Regions from separate parts of the Caldalkalibacillus horti genome, predicted to be linked through region 1. Evidence: predicted binding sites of a transcription regulator. Region 1 holds the regulator's gene; the other holds the start of a gene.
What was found. Region 1 encodes CtsR, which represses protease genes until heat stress. Its sites were predicted from a motif close to ATGGTCAATAAAGGTCAAACA; they were not measured.
Positions count from the first base shown of each region.

Region 1 (7,765 bases):
TTCATTCGTTGAACCGAACCTATTTTTAACGGCTCTTAATATCCGATATGTATGGTGCCTTTCTCCTTCTAAGTACAGGACGGCATCAACCATATGCTCCAGCAATCTTGGACCTGCAATTGAGCCTTCCTTTGTCACATGCCCTACCAAAAAGATTGCTATTCCTTTGGTTTTTGCTATTCTCATAAAAGCTGCCGTACATTCCCTGACCTGAGCTACACTGCCTGGAGCCGATGTTATTTCTTCCTGATAAACGGTTTGAATCGAGTCGATAATCACCACTTTAGGCTGCTGTTCTTCGATTTGCTTTTCTATGTGAGTGACGTCCGTTTCCGCTAAAACATGAAGCTGCTTAGAGCTCATATGTAAACGATCGGCTCTCATCTTCGTCTGCCTCAGGGATTCCTCACCTGATACGTATAACACCTTGTGCTCTTGCTGGGCTAGGATACCAGATAACTGCAAGAGTAATGTTGATTTTCCAATTCCCGGATCACCACCAACTAATACTAAAGATCCTGGAACGATTCCTCCTCCAAGCACTCGGTTAATTTCTTGAATGGAGGTCAGTATTCTCGCTTCATCCTCTGTCTGAATATCAGTAATTGGAACAGACTTAGAGGATAGAGCGGCCCCTGTTCTGAAGGCTCCCTTTCCTGCCGCCGTTCGAGTAGGCTCAAGCTCCTCCACCATCGTATTCCAGGTGTTACAGCCCGGGCATTTACCCATCCACTTTGGAGATTCATAGCCACATTCTTGACATACGTATTTTGTCTTCCTTTTACTCATAAGATCACCTACTTCAAATGTATCACTTTCCCGCATTAAATAAAAGTATATTAAAAGACCCCTATTCCAATCATACCGTTTTAGGCATTTTTTGGAGTAGAGGTCTCTTGCTTTTTTCCGTGTGTTCTTTTTTGAGGTACTTTTGACTTGCTTCCTGCGTTACCTTGGACTTATTTTTACAGCCACGTGCAGCTATGCTTCTAAACTTTAAAAGTCATTCACCCTTCTAGACATGCACTAGTTATTATTTCTGAGCTACTTTCTTCGTCTTGTTCGTTACCTTTAGCTCTCCCTTTTTCTCATCGATAACGACCGTATCACCTTTTTTCACCGTTCCTTGGAGCAGTTCTTCGGAAAGCTTATCCTCCACCTGACGCTGTAACGCCCTTCTAAGTGGTCTAGCTCCATATTGTGGGTCAAAGCCTTCTTTAGCAATAAACTTTAGGGCACTATCCGTTAAGCTAAACTCGATTTCCTGCTCTTTTAAGCGATCCTGAAGCTGCTGAGCCATAAGCTTCACAATTTCTTGGATATGCTCTTCTTCAAGAGAATGGAACACGATCAATTCATCCACACGATTCAAAAATTCTGGACGGAACGTACGCTTCAGCTCACCCATAACTTTATCCTTCATGTTGTTATATGTTTGCTCCATGGAAGCCGCTTGGAATCCTAGGGAGGTTCCCTTCTTAATCATCTCTGCTCCCACGTTTGAAGTCATAATAATAACAGTATTTCTGAAATCGACCGTTCTACCTTTAGAGTCTGTTAGACGTCCATCCTCTAGTACTTGTAGGAGGATGTTAAACACATCTGGATGAGCTTTTTCTATCTCATCTAGTAGAATAACGGAATATGGCTTGCGTCTAACTTTTTCCGTCAATTGACCACCTTCATCAAAGCCTACATACCCTGGAGGCGCTCCTACTAATCTAGACGTAGAATGCTTTTCCATATACTCGGACATATCGATGCGGATCGTAGCATTCTCATCACCAAACAAGCTCTCTGCAACAGCCCTAGCAAGCTCTGTTTTACCTACTCCCGTTGGCCCTAGGAAGATGAAGGAGCCGATTGGTCGTTTAGGGTCCTTCAAACCTGCTCTAGCTCTACGTATCGCTCTAGAAACCGCCTTAACAGCTTCCTCCTGACCAATGACACGCTTATGCAGAATCCCTTCCATTTTCAGCAGTCGCTCTGTTTCTTCCTCTTCTAGCTTACTTACCGGAACTCCTGTCCAGCTTCCAACGATTTGAGCGATATCTTCACCATTCACCTCGGAATCTGTCTGTCCTTGCTTCTCTTTCCATTCATTTTTCGTTTGCTCAAGCTCTTCGCGTAGCTTTTGCTCTGTATCTCTTAAGGAAGCTGCCTTTTCAAACTCCTGACTTTGGACAGCCGCATCCTTTTCCTTCTTAATCGTTTCTAGCTTCTGCTCCATTTCTTTCAAATTCGGTGGAGCCGTGTAGGATTTCAAACGCACCTTGGAGGCCGCTTCATCAATCAAGTCAATCGCTTTATCTGGAAGGAAGCGATCCGTAATATACCGATCTGACAGCTTCACCGCTTGCTCAATTGCTTCATCTGTAATCTTCACACGGTGATGAGCTTCATAACGATCACGCAGTCCTTGGAGGATCAAGATCGCTTCTTCTGTAGATGGCTGATCAACGGTGATTGGCTGGAAGCGCCTTTCTAGCGCCGCATCTTTTTCAATATATTTGCGATACTCATCTAACGTTGTTGCCCCGATACATTGTAATTCGCCACGAGCTAACGCTGGTTTTAAGATGTTTGAAGCGTCAATCGCTCCTTCAGCTCCACCTGCTCCAATCAAGGTATGAAGCTCATCAATGAACAGGATGATGTTCCCCGCTTGGCGGATTTCGTCCATGATCTTCTTCAAGCGATCCTCAAATTCACCACGATATTTAGTCCCCGCGACGACAGTTCCCATATCAAGAGTCATGACTCGCTTATCTCTTAACGTTTCAGGAATCTCATTGTTTACAATACTCTGAGCTAAGCCCTCTGCAATAGCTGTCTTACCAACACCTGGCTCACCAATTAGCACAGGATTGTTTTTCGTACGACGACTGAGAACCTGGATCACTCTCTCAATCTCTTTACTTCTACCAATTACCGGATCCAGCCCTTCGTCTCTAGCTACTGCTGTTAAATCACGAGCCAAGCTGTCTAAAGTAGGAGTGTTCGCAGACGCTGATGAACTGCTCTGATTGCTATGATTAGAGGATTCATTCGAACCTAGCAGTTGCAAGACTTGCTGTCTAGCTTTGTTCAAACTAACTCCTAGATTATTTAGCACTCTTGCTGCTACACCTTCACCCTCACGAATCAAGCCTAGTAAAATATGCTCTGTTCCTACGTAAGTATGGCCAAGCTTTCTAGCCTCATCCATAGACAACTCAATAACCTTTTTTGCTCTAGGTGTATAGTGAATATTTTGATTCCCTTCTTCACCCTTCCCAATTAGCGTTTCAACCTCTGTTTGGATTTTTTCTAAGTCTAGATTCAGAGCCAGTAAAGCCTTCGCTGCGATTCCTTCCCCTTCACGAATCAGTCCTAATAGAATATGCTCTGTTCCAATATTATTATGGTTTAATCTCATTGCTTCCTCTTGTGCCAAAGCTAAAACCTTCTGAGCTCTCTCTGTAAAACGTCCAAACATCATTTCTCAACACCTCCACCTTCATTTGTTTTATCTTCATCTAATCTTAATCTTTCTCGAATCAGCTTCGCTCTGCGTTCATCACGCTGTTCAGCAGAGAGCATTTCACCTGCATACTGCTGCAAAAAGCCCGGCTGAGTTAAAACAATTAATTCATTAAGTATCGTTCCTGATGTTCCTTTTATTAAGCCCATATCTATACCTAAACGTACATCGGATAAACGCTGTGTTGCCTCTGTAGACTCTATCGTTCGGGCGTTCGATAAAATCCCATAAGAGCGATAAATCCGATCCTCTAGCCGTAAGCGGGAGGATTCTAACAAGGAATGACGCGCTTGGCGTTCTTGTTCAATCAACTGTTTGGCTACATTGCCAAGGTCCTCAATTATCTCTCTTTCCGAGCGCCCTAATGTGATCTGATTTGAAATTTGAAAAATGTTCCCCAATGCGTCACTGCCTTCACCGTAAATACCACGCACTACTAGGCCAAGCTGGTTAATAGCCGGAAGCATCCGGTTAATTTGCTGTGTCATCACTAACGCGGGAAGGTGCATCATCACAGATGCCCTGAGCCCTGTTCCAACGTTTGTTGGACAGCTTGTAAGATAACCACGCTTTTCATCAAACGCTACGTCTAAGTGAATCTCAAACCAATCATCTATACTGTTCGCCTGCTCCCAGGCTCGTTCTAATTGAAAGCCTGGAAATAAACACTGAATGCGAATATGGTCCTCTTCATTAAGCATGATACTTATGGACTCATTTTCACTTAATACAACAGCTCCTGGAGAGGACTCCTCTGCCAAATGAGGACTAATCAGGTGCTTTTCAACTAATACACGCTTCTCAAGCCCTTTTAACTGGTCCATACGTAGTAACTCTAAGGACCCCATTGAATAGTCAGATTGATCCTGCTGTACGTTCTGAACCACTTTAGATACGTCAGCAATGACCTGCTCTAGCTGTTCCTCTGTAGCTACTAGCGGGAAAGGAATGGCGTTTTCATTTCGAGCTAAGCGTATCCTGCTGCTAATGACAATATCTGAGTCAGGTCCCTCTCCCTTCATCCAGTCGCTCACCGCATGATTGATAAACTTCTCCAATGACATTCCTTCCACCTCCTCTATGTCTCAAGCTTATGCTCTAGTTCTCTGATTTGATCCCTTAGTTTAGCTGACTGCTCAAACTCTTCATTCGTGATGGATTGCTGCAGCTTTTTCTTGAGATCTTGAATCTCTCTTTTTGTCTGAATCAGGTTACCAGATCTCTTAGGGATTTTCCCAAAGTGGGATACATTCCCGCTGTGAACCTTGCGCAGCATCGGCTCCAGGCGATCACCAAACTCCTTATAGCAATCGGCACAGCCAAAGCGACCACTTCTTGAAAATTGGCTAAACGTAAGGCCACAGGTTGGACATTGAAGCTTTTGAGTAGGGCTTTGATTCACCGTACCAGCTGTGTCAAAGCTTAGTAAACCAGATAGCAGATTATGAATAGAAAAACTGTTATTCATCCCAGGTAAGGCATCACCCTTCTCCTTGGCACACACTTCACAAATGTGAAACTCTGTTTTCTGTCCGTTAACAATCTTAGTGAAATGCAACGTTGCTTGTCTTTCCTGACATTCCTGACAAAGCATACCTTGATCCCCTCCTATCTCAATCCATTCTTATCCATAATATAAATTCATCCATAAAATAAAATGGCTACTTATTGATAAAACTGTCGTCTTCATCTATCCTTTACTATTTATAAAGGAGAGATACCAGCATCGCCTGCATCATTTTCGCTCTTAGCTGATCACGCACCTGAACCTGAAAGGATAGCACATTGCGATGAATCACTGCCTTCATTAGTCTATTCTCACGCTCTGAGATAATGCGTGAATCAAACAGACGATCAAGCATATCCTCCGCTGTGGCCTGACTAATATGATCCCCAATCAATTCAAGAATCGTTTGAAGCAGATCTTGATTCTGAATCAGTTGAACCTTACGTATGCGAATAAAGCCACCACCACCACGTTTACTTTCCACTAAATAGCCTTTCTCGACAGTGAAACGGGTATTGATGACATAATTAATTTGGGATGGTACACATTGAAACTGATCCGCTAATTCACTTCTCTGTATTTCAATATACCCCTTTTGGCTTTTTTCTAAATTCTGTTTGAGATGATATTCAATAATATCTGAAATATTTCTCATCACAACCCCCCACTTTAACTTACACAAGCTTGCTGATGACCTTGATGAACCATGGAACCATGCAAATAGTAGGTAAGTCTTGTTGTTTTGTAGGTTAGTCTACTGCTTATTTGACTTTGACTATCTTTGACTTTAAGTAGATTATACTCTCATTTATTTTTTTTGGCAAGTATTAGAACTAAAAAAGCTGACGAATTCTTCGTACCCTGTATTAGTCTGAGGTCAAACGTCATCTTTTATACGTTTTCTTTAGCTTTTTAACCAAATTCTATTCCTGTGCCTGCTCCTTACGTTTAAAGCCCTTCTTCCAATAGACATACGCTCCCCAAGCCATGAGCACGACTAGCACTAAGCCCCAGTAAAGAAATTGCTGATTATTTTCTTCCACAAACCCTGTTCCAATCAAGGATAGAATAAAAACAAATATCATATTTCCAAAAATAGTTCCAATAAAAAATTCTCTTAATCCAATTCCACTAAGCCCTGAAGCAATATTAATTAAGTTTGAAGGAAAAATAGGAATTAACCGTGCGATAAAAACGGCCATGATCCCATGTCTTCTAATCCTTGTAAATAACTCTTGAATCCGCTTATTCTTGATCAGTGAGTTGAACCAATTTTTCGAAAACATAAACACAATAATCGAACCGATCACCGTTCCTGCCCAAGACCAAAAAAAGCCTAACCAAAAGTCAAACAGCCACTGATTAAGTAGCACTAAGATCACTACAGGAAAGACAGTCAATAGGTTTTGTACAATCATCAAGCTTAAGGTAAGTAATAAAACGAAGAAAATACCACCATGTATCTTTTCATAAAAAAGTTCAATATCATTAGAAAACAGCAGATCTATCCCACCGAATAATATAACGCTTCCAATAACAATTAAAAGCAATAAGGAAATAAGCCATTTTTTCCAGTCCATAGGTTTATCCTCTTTCTAGTCTCATTCCTCCCTGTTCTCAGGGACTAAGCTTATTTTATCATACTTTCAACTTCTTGAAAGAAATAAAGCCTCCCTCAGGAGACTTTAAAATTACTTCCCTATAGACACATCTGTAATACCATCTATCTGCCGAAGCTCATCAACAATTTGAAATAAAATCGCTTTGTTTGGTAGCCTAACGTCTACTGTGAGCTTCACATAACCTTCCTGCTCTTTCCCCTCTTCAATACTCAAACGCCTTATACTTATCTTCCGGTCACCAATTTTCGTGGCGATTTCTCCGAGCTTTCCTGGAGAGTCTTTAACCGTAATTTGAATGAGTTGTGACTTGCCTTTACGAATAAAGGCTTCCTCTATTTTATTTAAAACGACAAGGCTAACTAATACAAGAACAGTGGCTAAAGCAGCCCCATAATAAAATCCTGTTCCAAGCGCTAGCCCTATCCCTGCAACAACCCATAAGGAAGCCGCCGTTGTTAATCCTCTAATCGTACCACCATGAACCAAAATCGTTCCCGCACCAAGAAAACCAATCCCACTTACCACTTGAGCAGCTAAACGAGCTGGATCTTGAATCGTATTTATCTGCGGATTATTATAAATAAATTCCTCGAAGCCATACATTGAAATTAACATGATCAGAGTTGAACCGACACAAACTAAAATATGAGTCCTAAAACCTGCCGGATGATTATTCTGCTCTCGTTCAATCCCCACAAGTCCACCTAAAAAAGTGGCTAGTAGTAGCCGTATAGTAATCTCATAATAATGTGTTCCTGTAAACGCTTGCCAAGCATCTTGAAGCCATTCCATCTATGCATCCTCCCTCGGTCAAAAGCTTGCTGCTTTGCTTGCCTTGTTAGTAATCCTGTTCCAGGTAAACTTATTGAATAGTTAAAATAAAGAAATTCTAATAAGAGCAATCATATCTAATGAAGCTAAATAAATCCTAAAATGAAAAAAGTTCTGTACAATTTTCATTTTACTCTCTGTCTCTTATGAAAAGAGAGTCCTTACTAGAAGTGAGAAGGTCATAATCTCCAATGGTTGAAACATTTATCGGGGAATAATAATGAAGAAATATATAAAGAAGAAGGTTAGGTATCGCTTACCCAACCCTCTCCTGTGCACAAA
Region 1 is NZ_JAUSTY010000007.1:2,013-9,777, reverse strand. It holds gene radA (DNA repair protein RadA) at 1-789, opposite strand, end outside; gene clpC (ATP-dependent protease ATP-binding subunit ClpC) at 1,034-3,481, opposite strand; gene J2S11_RS09415 (protein-arginine kinase McsB) at 3,478-4,587, opposite strand; gene J2S11_RS09410 (protein-arginine kinase activator protein McsA) at 4,602-5,117, opposite strand; gene J2S11_RS09405 (CtsR family transcriptional regulator) at 5,224-5,685, opposite strand; gene J2S11_RS09400 (TVP38/TMEM64 family protein) at 5,954-6,610, opposite strand; gene J2S11_RS09395 (MgtC/SapB family protein) at 6,722-7,444, opposite strand.

Region 2 (7,765 bases), on a different contig from region 1:
AACCTGCTGCAATTGCTCCTCCAAATACTCCTTCGCATCCGTTCCTTGCTTAAGTAAATCAACATAGACTTTGTTCATTTGAACACGTGGCAGTATTCGATCATTAAGCTGAACTAGCAATTTGCCATTAACCTTTTGAACATAGACGTCAGGAATAATATATCTGGCTTCCTGCGAGTGAAAGAGCATGCCTGGCTTAGGCTGTAAGGTGCTTATAAAATCTGCAATTTGCTGGACCTCCTGTACACTTACCTTCAAAGCACTAGCTATCTTCTGATATCTCTTTGCCGCAAGGTCCGCTAAATATTCAGCGATTACTTTTTCCGTTAGTTGGTCTGTACCTCCTAGGTGCCTGAGCTGTAAGAGCAAACATTCTTCTAAGCTCCTTGCCCCAACTCCACGCGGCTCTAGCTGCTGTAAAACCCCTAAAGCCTGCTCCCAATCCTCTAAGCCTCCCCCTAAAGAAGTAGCCCACTTATCATCATCTAGCTCAAGGTATCCCCGCTCATTTACATTGCCGATAAGAAACTGGACAATTTTTTTGATTTGGGGCTCGAGTGTGAGACAGCCTACCTGTTCTAGTAAATATCCCTGTAGAGTTTCCTCATGATTAGCACAATAATCAATAGGGTTGACATAGGCTTCAAGGGAGGAATAAGCTCCCTCCTGCAGCTGATCATCTTCATCCCAGTTTGATTTAATTTGGCTTTTCTCTATGCTTTTGTTCCATAAAAAATCCTCAGGCTCCGCAAGCTCTATAAAGGGATTTTCCCCCGCCTGCTCTCTTAAATAGCGAATAAGATCAAGGGTAGGGTACTGTAAGATTGTAATCGACTGCCGTAGCTCTGGAGTAATCACAAGCTTCGTTTGAAGTTGCTGAGTCAATTCGAATCCTAGCTGCATGCTTATCCCTCCGTATCACATGTTTTACCGAATAGCATGTTCTTCTCCATAACATGTCTCTACCCAAACATTATTTGTACACTCTCTTTTCTATCCTTCTCTATTCAGTCCTTCTCTTTTCAATCCTTTTCAACCCTTCATCTGTCACTTCTTTCTTTATAGTATATCATTTTTTTATTCCTATGCTTACGTACGAATGAAATTTTTGATCAATTCAGCAATTCATTTATTGCCATTGATTTATACTATAGGAAGCAGTATAATTAGAGTTGCTCTTTTTCTTGTGCACCCGTAGCTCAGCAGGATAGAGCGGTGGTTTCCGGTACCACGTCTGCCGGGGGTTCGAATCCCTCCGGGTGCGCCAGCATACATATCTGCTTCTATTTTCATATTACCTTTAGAGCTGTAACATCTTTTAATGCTGAGCTGTAACGGACATTTTCGACTCTTAGACACCTTTTTTTCCTTGATTTAATTTCTAACGGACATTTCAGACCCTTAGAATGCAAATCCGCAGATTAACTCCATCAATTTGTGCTCTAAGGTGCAAATTTGACCGTTAGAACTTTTAAACATAAAATATACACTTCTAAGGTGCAATTATGACCGTTAGAAAGCTACTCATTAGATTATCTAATCAAATTTGAACATCTTATCTAAAATTAAGCGGCTGACCCAAAGTTAGAATGATAGTGGGGCGGCCTTTTTTATGTCCTTTTCATGAGTACTCCGTCTTGACTTCTTTTCATGAATGAGCTTCTCCTCCTTGATTGATCCTTCTTCCATGAGGATACCCCTCGGCACTTGATTGAACCTCCTCCATGAGGCTACCCCTCGGCACTTGATTAATCCTTCTTCCATGAATGATCCCTCGTCATTTGAATGATCCTCCTTCCATGCAATTAACACTATCCTTTTAGCTAGTCCTCTTTCGATATGCAAAATCCGGAATTTAATAATCCTCCTTACCTTGAGTGATTTTAAAATATTTTTTTGTCGAAATTAGAAGGAATTTTACTCAGGAAGGCGAATTGAATAAAAGTTGCTAACCCAACCAACTACCTTATTGTCTATTTTTTACCTCTAGGATCCTTTAAGATGATATCTTTACGGAAGATCAAGGTAGGAATGCTGTCGAATGGACAGCTACTGAATCATTTGGTTATAGGAGAAAACAATGAGCAAGAACAATAAATGGTGGACCGTTCAAATTATCCCTCACGGAAAAGGGGATATTCAGTCCTACAAAGTGAAAAAATGGCCAATTCTCATATTAATTAGTCTAGTGCTTATCCTTACAATTACAGGGATAGGTTTATCTCTGTTTTTATGGGATACAACAAAAAAACTAGACGCCAGAATGGATCAACAGTATGTAGAAATGGACGGATACATTGATGAAAATCATGAATTAAAGCTGCGATTATCCCATGTCAATGTTGAATTGGATGATCTTCAGAATAATTTACTAGATCTTCAGCGTTATATTGAAGAAGTTCAACAGCTTGAACAGCAAATTAAAGAGCTCGACGATTCTACCTCACTCCTGCAGAACGAAGGCATACAACGCAGTGATGAAGGTCTTTTTGCCGTATCTAGCTTTGATCCCTCTCCACGAGTATTAGGAATTAGTACCTTTACATCACTTGAATTAGATGGCCATTTTGAAGAGCCCCACTCTCATCATTTTGAAGAACACAACTCCACAGAAGAAACAGCTGCCCTTCGAAGAATGGCATCTTCAGACTCCTCACGTTCAAAAGCAGACCAGCGTGAACTTACCTCAGTGTACTCAAGCCAAACATTTGCCGTAACTGAAATAATCCGTGAACAAATCATTGCCCTAAAGGATGAAGCGAAGCACCAGCAGAGTCAACTGACAGATTTAAAAAGTTATATCGAGGAAGAACAGTATAAAGCGTTGTTTATCCCATCCATCCCACCGTCAAATGGGAGGGTTTCCTCCTCCTTTGGCTTTCGTAAGGATCCTTTCCATGGAAGAACTAGAATGCATAGTGGAATTGATTTTGCTGGTAACAGTCGATCACCTATTTATGCTACAGCCCACGGAACGGTGACCTTCGCGGGGAGGAACGGAAACTATGGCAATCAAATTGTTGTCAATCATGGTAACGGATATACCACCTCCTACTCTCATTTATCAGCGATTGATGTAGAGAAGGGGGATAAGGTGGAAAAAGGGGACGAGATTGGCAGGATGGGTAGCACGGGACGCAGTACCGGTGTCCATCTACACTATGAGCTACATAAGGATGGGAAAGCGATTAATCCTGCTGATTATTTAAGATAGCCTAGATTAAACAGAGGTACCAGTGAACAGTGGTGAGCAACTGGCCATCTTACCCGATAAGAAGCTCACCAAATGATTGAATAGAAAAAATAGCCCAGACAGGGGGAAAAGAGATTGTTTTCTAAAAATACTCAGCCTGACCGAATCAATACGGTCATAGGACATGGCACTAAAATGGAAGGAAAACTGGAGTCTACAAGCTCTATTCGCATAGATGGTGAGTTTAAAGGGGATGTCGTTACAGAAGGAACGGTTTTAGTAGGTAAAGATGGTGTGATTTTAGGCAATATTACGGCTGGTAGCTTAACCATAGAAGGGCTTGTCGAAGGAAATATTCAAGTATCCGATGCCATCCAGCTAGTGAAGGGCTGTCAGGTGAAGGGAGATATTACAGCTCAAACGATTGAGATTGAAAAAGGGGCTATATTCAACGGGCATAGCCATATGAACATCTCTAACGCGAAGGATAAGAAAAAGCAAGAAAAGCTCAAAGCAAACGCCTAAATAGGACGAATCAAATGAATTTAAAAATTAAAAACCTCCTACTCTCTTAAAAAGTGCTAAGTGCTACTGAGAGTAATGGAGGTTTTTTATATGCCAATTCTGCTGATACTAAAGCCAATTCTGCTGAAAATCCTTCGAGTATATCTCTACCTTCTGCTGAGCTTCTTCTTCTGTGCCACCTTCAACTCCAATATACAGCTTAAGCTTTGGCTCCGTTCCTGATGGCCGAACACAGATCCAAGATCCGTCCTCTAGAAAATATTTCACTACGTTTGATGCTGGTAGCTGTAGCTTTTCCACTTCCCTCCCTGACGGTGTGAAGCGAGTACCCGTTGAATAATCTTCAATCCATTTTACTGGTACGGCACTAACGTTTTGCGGTGGCTGTTCTCTCAAGCGTTGCATCGTCTCTTTGATCTTAGCTACTCCTTCTAGTCCCTGCATAGTCACAGAAACGAGCTTTTCCTTAAAAAATCCATACTTCGTGTAAATTTGATGCAGAGCATCTAATAAGGTCATTCCCTGCCTATGATAATAAGCTCCCATTTCTGCTACTAATAGAACGGCTTGAATGGCATCCTTATCTCTTGCTTCCGCACCAATTAAGTACCCATAGCTCTCCTCGTAGCCGAACAGAAACTGTTGATCACCAGTCTGCTCAAATTCCCTGATCTTCTCACCTATAAACTTAAAGCCTGTAAGTGTATCTAACGTTTCGACACCAAACGCTTGTCCTAAAACACGACCTAGCTCTGACGTTACAATCGTCTTACATATCATATGCTCCGCTGTTAATGAGCCATCCTTTTGCTTTTGTTCTAATAGATAATGTAGGATTAGGGCTCCCGTTTGATTACCACTTAGTACCTGATAAGTCCCTGTATGATCAGGAACAACGACTCCCATTCGATCTGCGTCAGGATCTGTTCCCATTATCAGATTTGCTCCTGTTTGGTCAGCGTATTGAAGGGCTATTTCAAACGCTTCATGCTCCTCCGGATTAGGCGATTTAACCGTGCTGAAATTCGGATCTGGATTGGCCTGCTCCTCTACAACATGGACATGCTTAAAGCCCACTTGCTTAAGAACCTTCGTTGTGGGACCAAGCGCCGTTCCATGTAGTGGCGTAAACACAATGTGAAAATCGTCCGCCGCTTGTTTAATGACATCTGGTTGCAAGGTAAGAGAAGCAACATAGTCTATATACGCCTGATCTAATTGATCATTAATTGTATGTAAAAGTCCTTTCTGTATAGCCGTTTCCTTGTCCATCACATCTATTGTTAGTTCATTTTCAATTTTATTTATTAGCTGAATGACTTGGTCAGCCGTTTCTAAATTCATCTGCGCTCCATCTGCCCCATAAACCTTATAGCCATTATACTCAGGTGGATTGTGGCTAGCCGTAATGACAATTCCTGCTTGAGCGCTTAGCTGACGAACCGTGTACGAAAGCTGTGGTGTTGGTCTTAGCTCAGGGAAAACATGAGCATGAATCCCTAGTCCATTTAAGGTCAAAGCAGCCTGCTCGGCAAACTCAACAGATTGATGTCGGCAATCATAGGCGATAACTACATGAATGTCTTGATCTACATAGGTTTTCTTTAAGTAGTGACCTAAGCCAAGACTTGCTTTTCTAACCGTATACGTGTTCATTCTATTTGTTCCGGCTCCAAGGATACCTCTTAATCCTCCTGTCCCAAAAGCCAGGTCTGTATAAAAGCGTTCCTCGAGCTCCTTTGAATCATTTTGAATGCTTTCTAGCTCCATCTTCATCTCTTTGGTGAGGCCTTCAAATGATGCCCATTGCTGATAACGCTGCTCATAGCTGTAGGTTTCCATTTTTTTACTCATTCTGCTCTCCTTTTTATTTGACCTTTTTTGACCTTTTGGTGTAAAATACAAACAGAGACAATAATCTCATACCACTCCTAGCATGTTTACTGTACCATGGTAGGCACAGAAATGTCAGGAGGATATCTAAATAAGGAGGTCTAACCATGAATCTAATCCCAACTGTAATTGAGCAAACAAACCGTGGCGAAAGAGCATATGATATTTATTCTCGCCTGTTAAAGGACAGAATTATCTTCTTAGGAACAGCCATTGATGATCAGGTGGCTAATTCCGTTGTCGCTCAGCTTTTGTTCCTAGCATCCGATGATCCTGACAAGGACATTAGCCTATACATTAACAGTCCTGGTGGCTCTATCTCTGCTGGAATGGCGATCTACGATACGATTCAGCATATTAAACCTCAGGTTTCAACAATTTGTATCGGATTAGCTGCTTCTATGGGTGCCTTTCTATTAGCTGCTGGTGAAAAAGGTAAACGCTTTGCTTTGCCAAACGCTGAGGTGATGATTCACCAACCATTAGGTGGTACTCAAGGGCAAGCAACAGATATCGAGATCCACGCTAAGAGAATTCTTAAAATGAGAGAGCACCTCAATCATATTTTAGCTGAACGTACTGGCCAGCCACTTGAAAGAATTGAAAAAGACACCGATCGCGACAACTTTATGTCTGCTACTGAAGCGAAGGAATACGGCTTGGTAGACGATGTGATCGTTGGACAGCCTAAGAAAGACTAACGCTAGGCAGTTTGACTACTATCTTATAAAAGAGTAAAGATTACTCGAAGCATAAGCTCTGTATGAAGCTTACTATATCATAAGTTCGATTATGGCTAATTATTTATGAATAGGCAAGTTGTCATTAGCTTTATAAAACAAGAAGCAGGAAAAAAGTCCTGCTTCTTTTTTATTGCTAAAATTAATCATAGCTTTAACATGGTGTAGAGATCTTTTTTGTTTTGGGCTTTTTCCTATAAGGTTAAGAACTCATCTTCTGTGAGAGTAAATGGAGCATTTTGCTTTTCCATTTATTCATCGCCAAATTAAGTGATGTTTCGAAAAATTTAGGTAAGGGAAGAGAATTTTGAGGAAGGTGTTTTTTTCCTCTATTGCAACTTTTAAGGGAAGGATTCGTCTAAATCTTTAGTGTAGGGACAGAAAGATGGGGTAATGACAAATAAAAACAAAGAGGTGTTTCTGATGAAAAAGTACATTTGGCTTATGTTGCTTTTCTTATTATTTGCAACAGCTTCAGTCGTTTCAGCGGAAAATACTGAACGAACCCTTCATGTAAATGTCGATGGTCAGTTTATTGAAACGGACACTAGTCCTGTCATCAAAGAAGGGAGAATGCTCGTTCCGTTACGGACATTGTCCTCCTTGGGGTTAACATATCAATGGGATAATACTGCAAAAAGAGCAACAATTCAAAATGCAGGCGGTGACATCATACGCGTTACGGCTAGCCAGAGAACGGCTTATAAAAATAATGCGGCGGTAACCCTGGATGTTCCTGCTCAAATTATGAACGGCCGGATTATGGTTCCGGTACGATTTGTCTCGGAGCAGCTTGGTCTTTCGGTACAGTTTGAAAACACTCGTGGCTTGGTATTTGTTAGCTCTCCTAACTACACAGGCCCGAAGGAGGCATTAAACGGGAATGATTTGGTGCAAGCTCGATTAGCTGCTATTTCCCTTCCTTTGCAGTCTAGCTTTAATACATTGAATCCGCATAAAGGGAACGAATTCTCATACCGTTTCGTAAAAGGCGAAGCTCATCGTTATCTGTTTATGGATTCATTAGTTTATACCATGGTCGAAATTCGGGAGGATAAAGCTCACATTCTGTTTCAATACGTAGATGGTGCTCCCAATCGAATTGCTCGTTCGGTTGGGGATATTACGGAGGATAATCGTTTGGATAAGATCGGCCCATTTATCGGCGATCAATCAGTTAGTTTCTTTAAGCAATCCAACAAATACGGTACGGACAACTTACACTAATCCTCAAAACCAGAAGCGTGAATTGTTAGAATCTCCTTTTAACGTTTACTCCGATGTTATCCGAGCTATTCCAACGGAATAAAAAAGAGTAGAGTAAAAAACTGAAATTTTCTAGGCGACCGTAAGGTCGCCTTTACTCATTCCAGCTTCTCCTCTAGCAATCAGTGAGAGAAGCTAAGCGACTTGG
Region 2 is NZ_JAUSTY010000019.1:7,166-14,930, reverse strand. It holds gene rpoN (RNA polymerase factor sigma-54) at 1-903, opposite strand, end outside; tRNA gene J2S11_RS17740 (tRNA-Arg) at 1,189-1,267, shown strand; gene J2S11_RS17735 (hypothetical protein) at 1,585-1,764, opposite strand; gene J2S11_RS17730 (M23 family metallopeptidase) at 2,081-3,214, shown strand; gene J2S11_RS17725 (bactofilin family protein) at 3,329-3,718, shown strand; gene J2S11_RS17720 (phospho-sugar mutase) at 3,827-5,572, opposite strand; gene clpP (ATP-dependent Clp endopeptidase proteolytic subunit ClpP) at 5,719-6,312, shown strand; gene J2S11_RS17710 (copper amine oxidase N-terminal domain-containing protein) at 6,775-7,578, shown strand.
Region 2: the regulator CtsR is predicted to act here: its motif matches at 5,587-5,607, upstream of clpP (ATP-dependent Clp endopeptidase proteolytic subunit ClpP).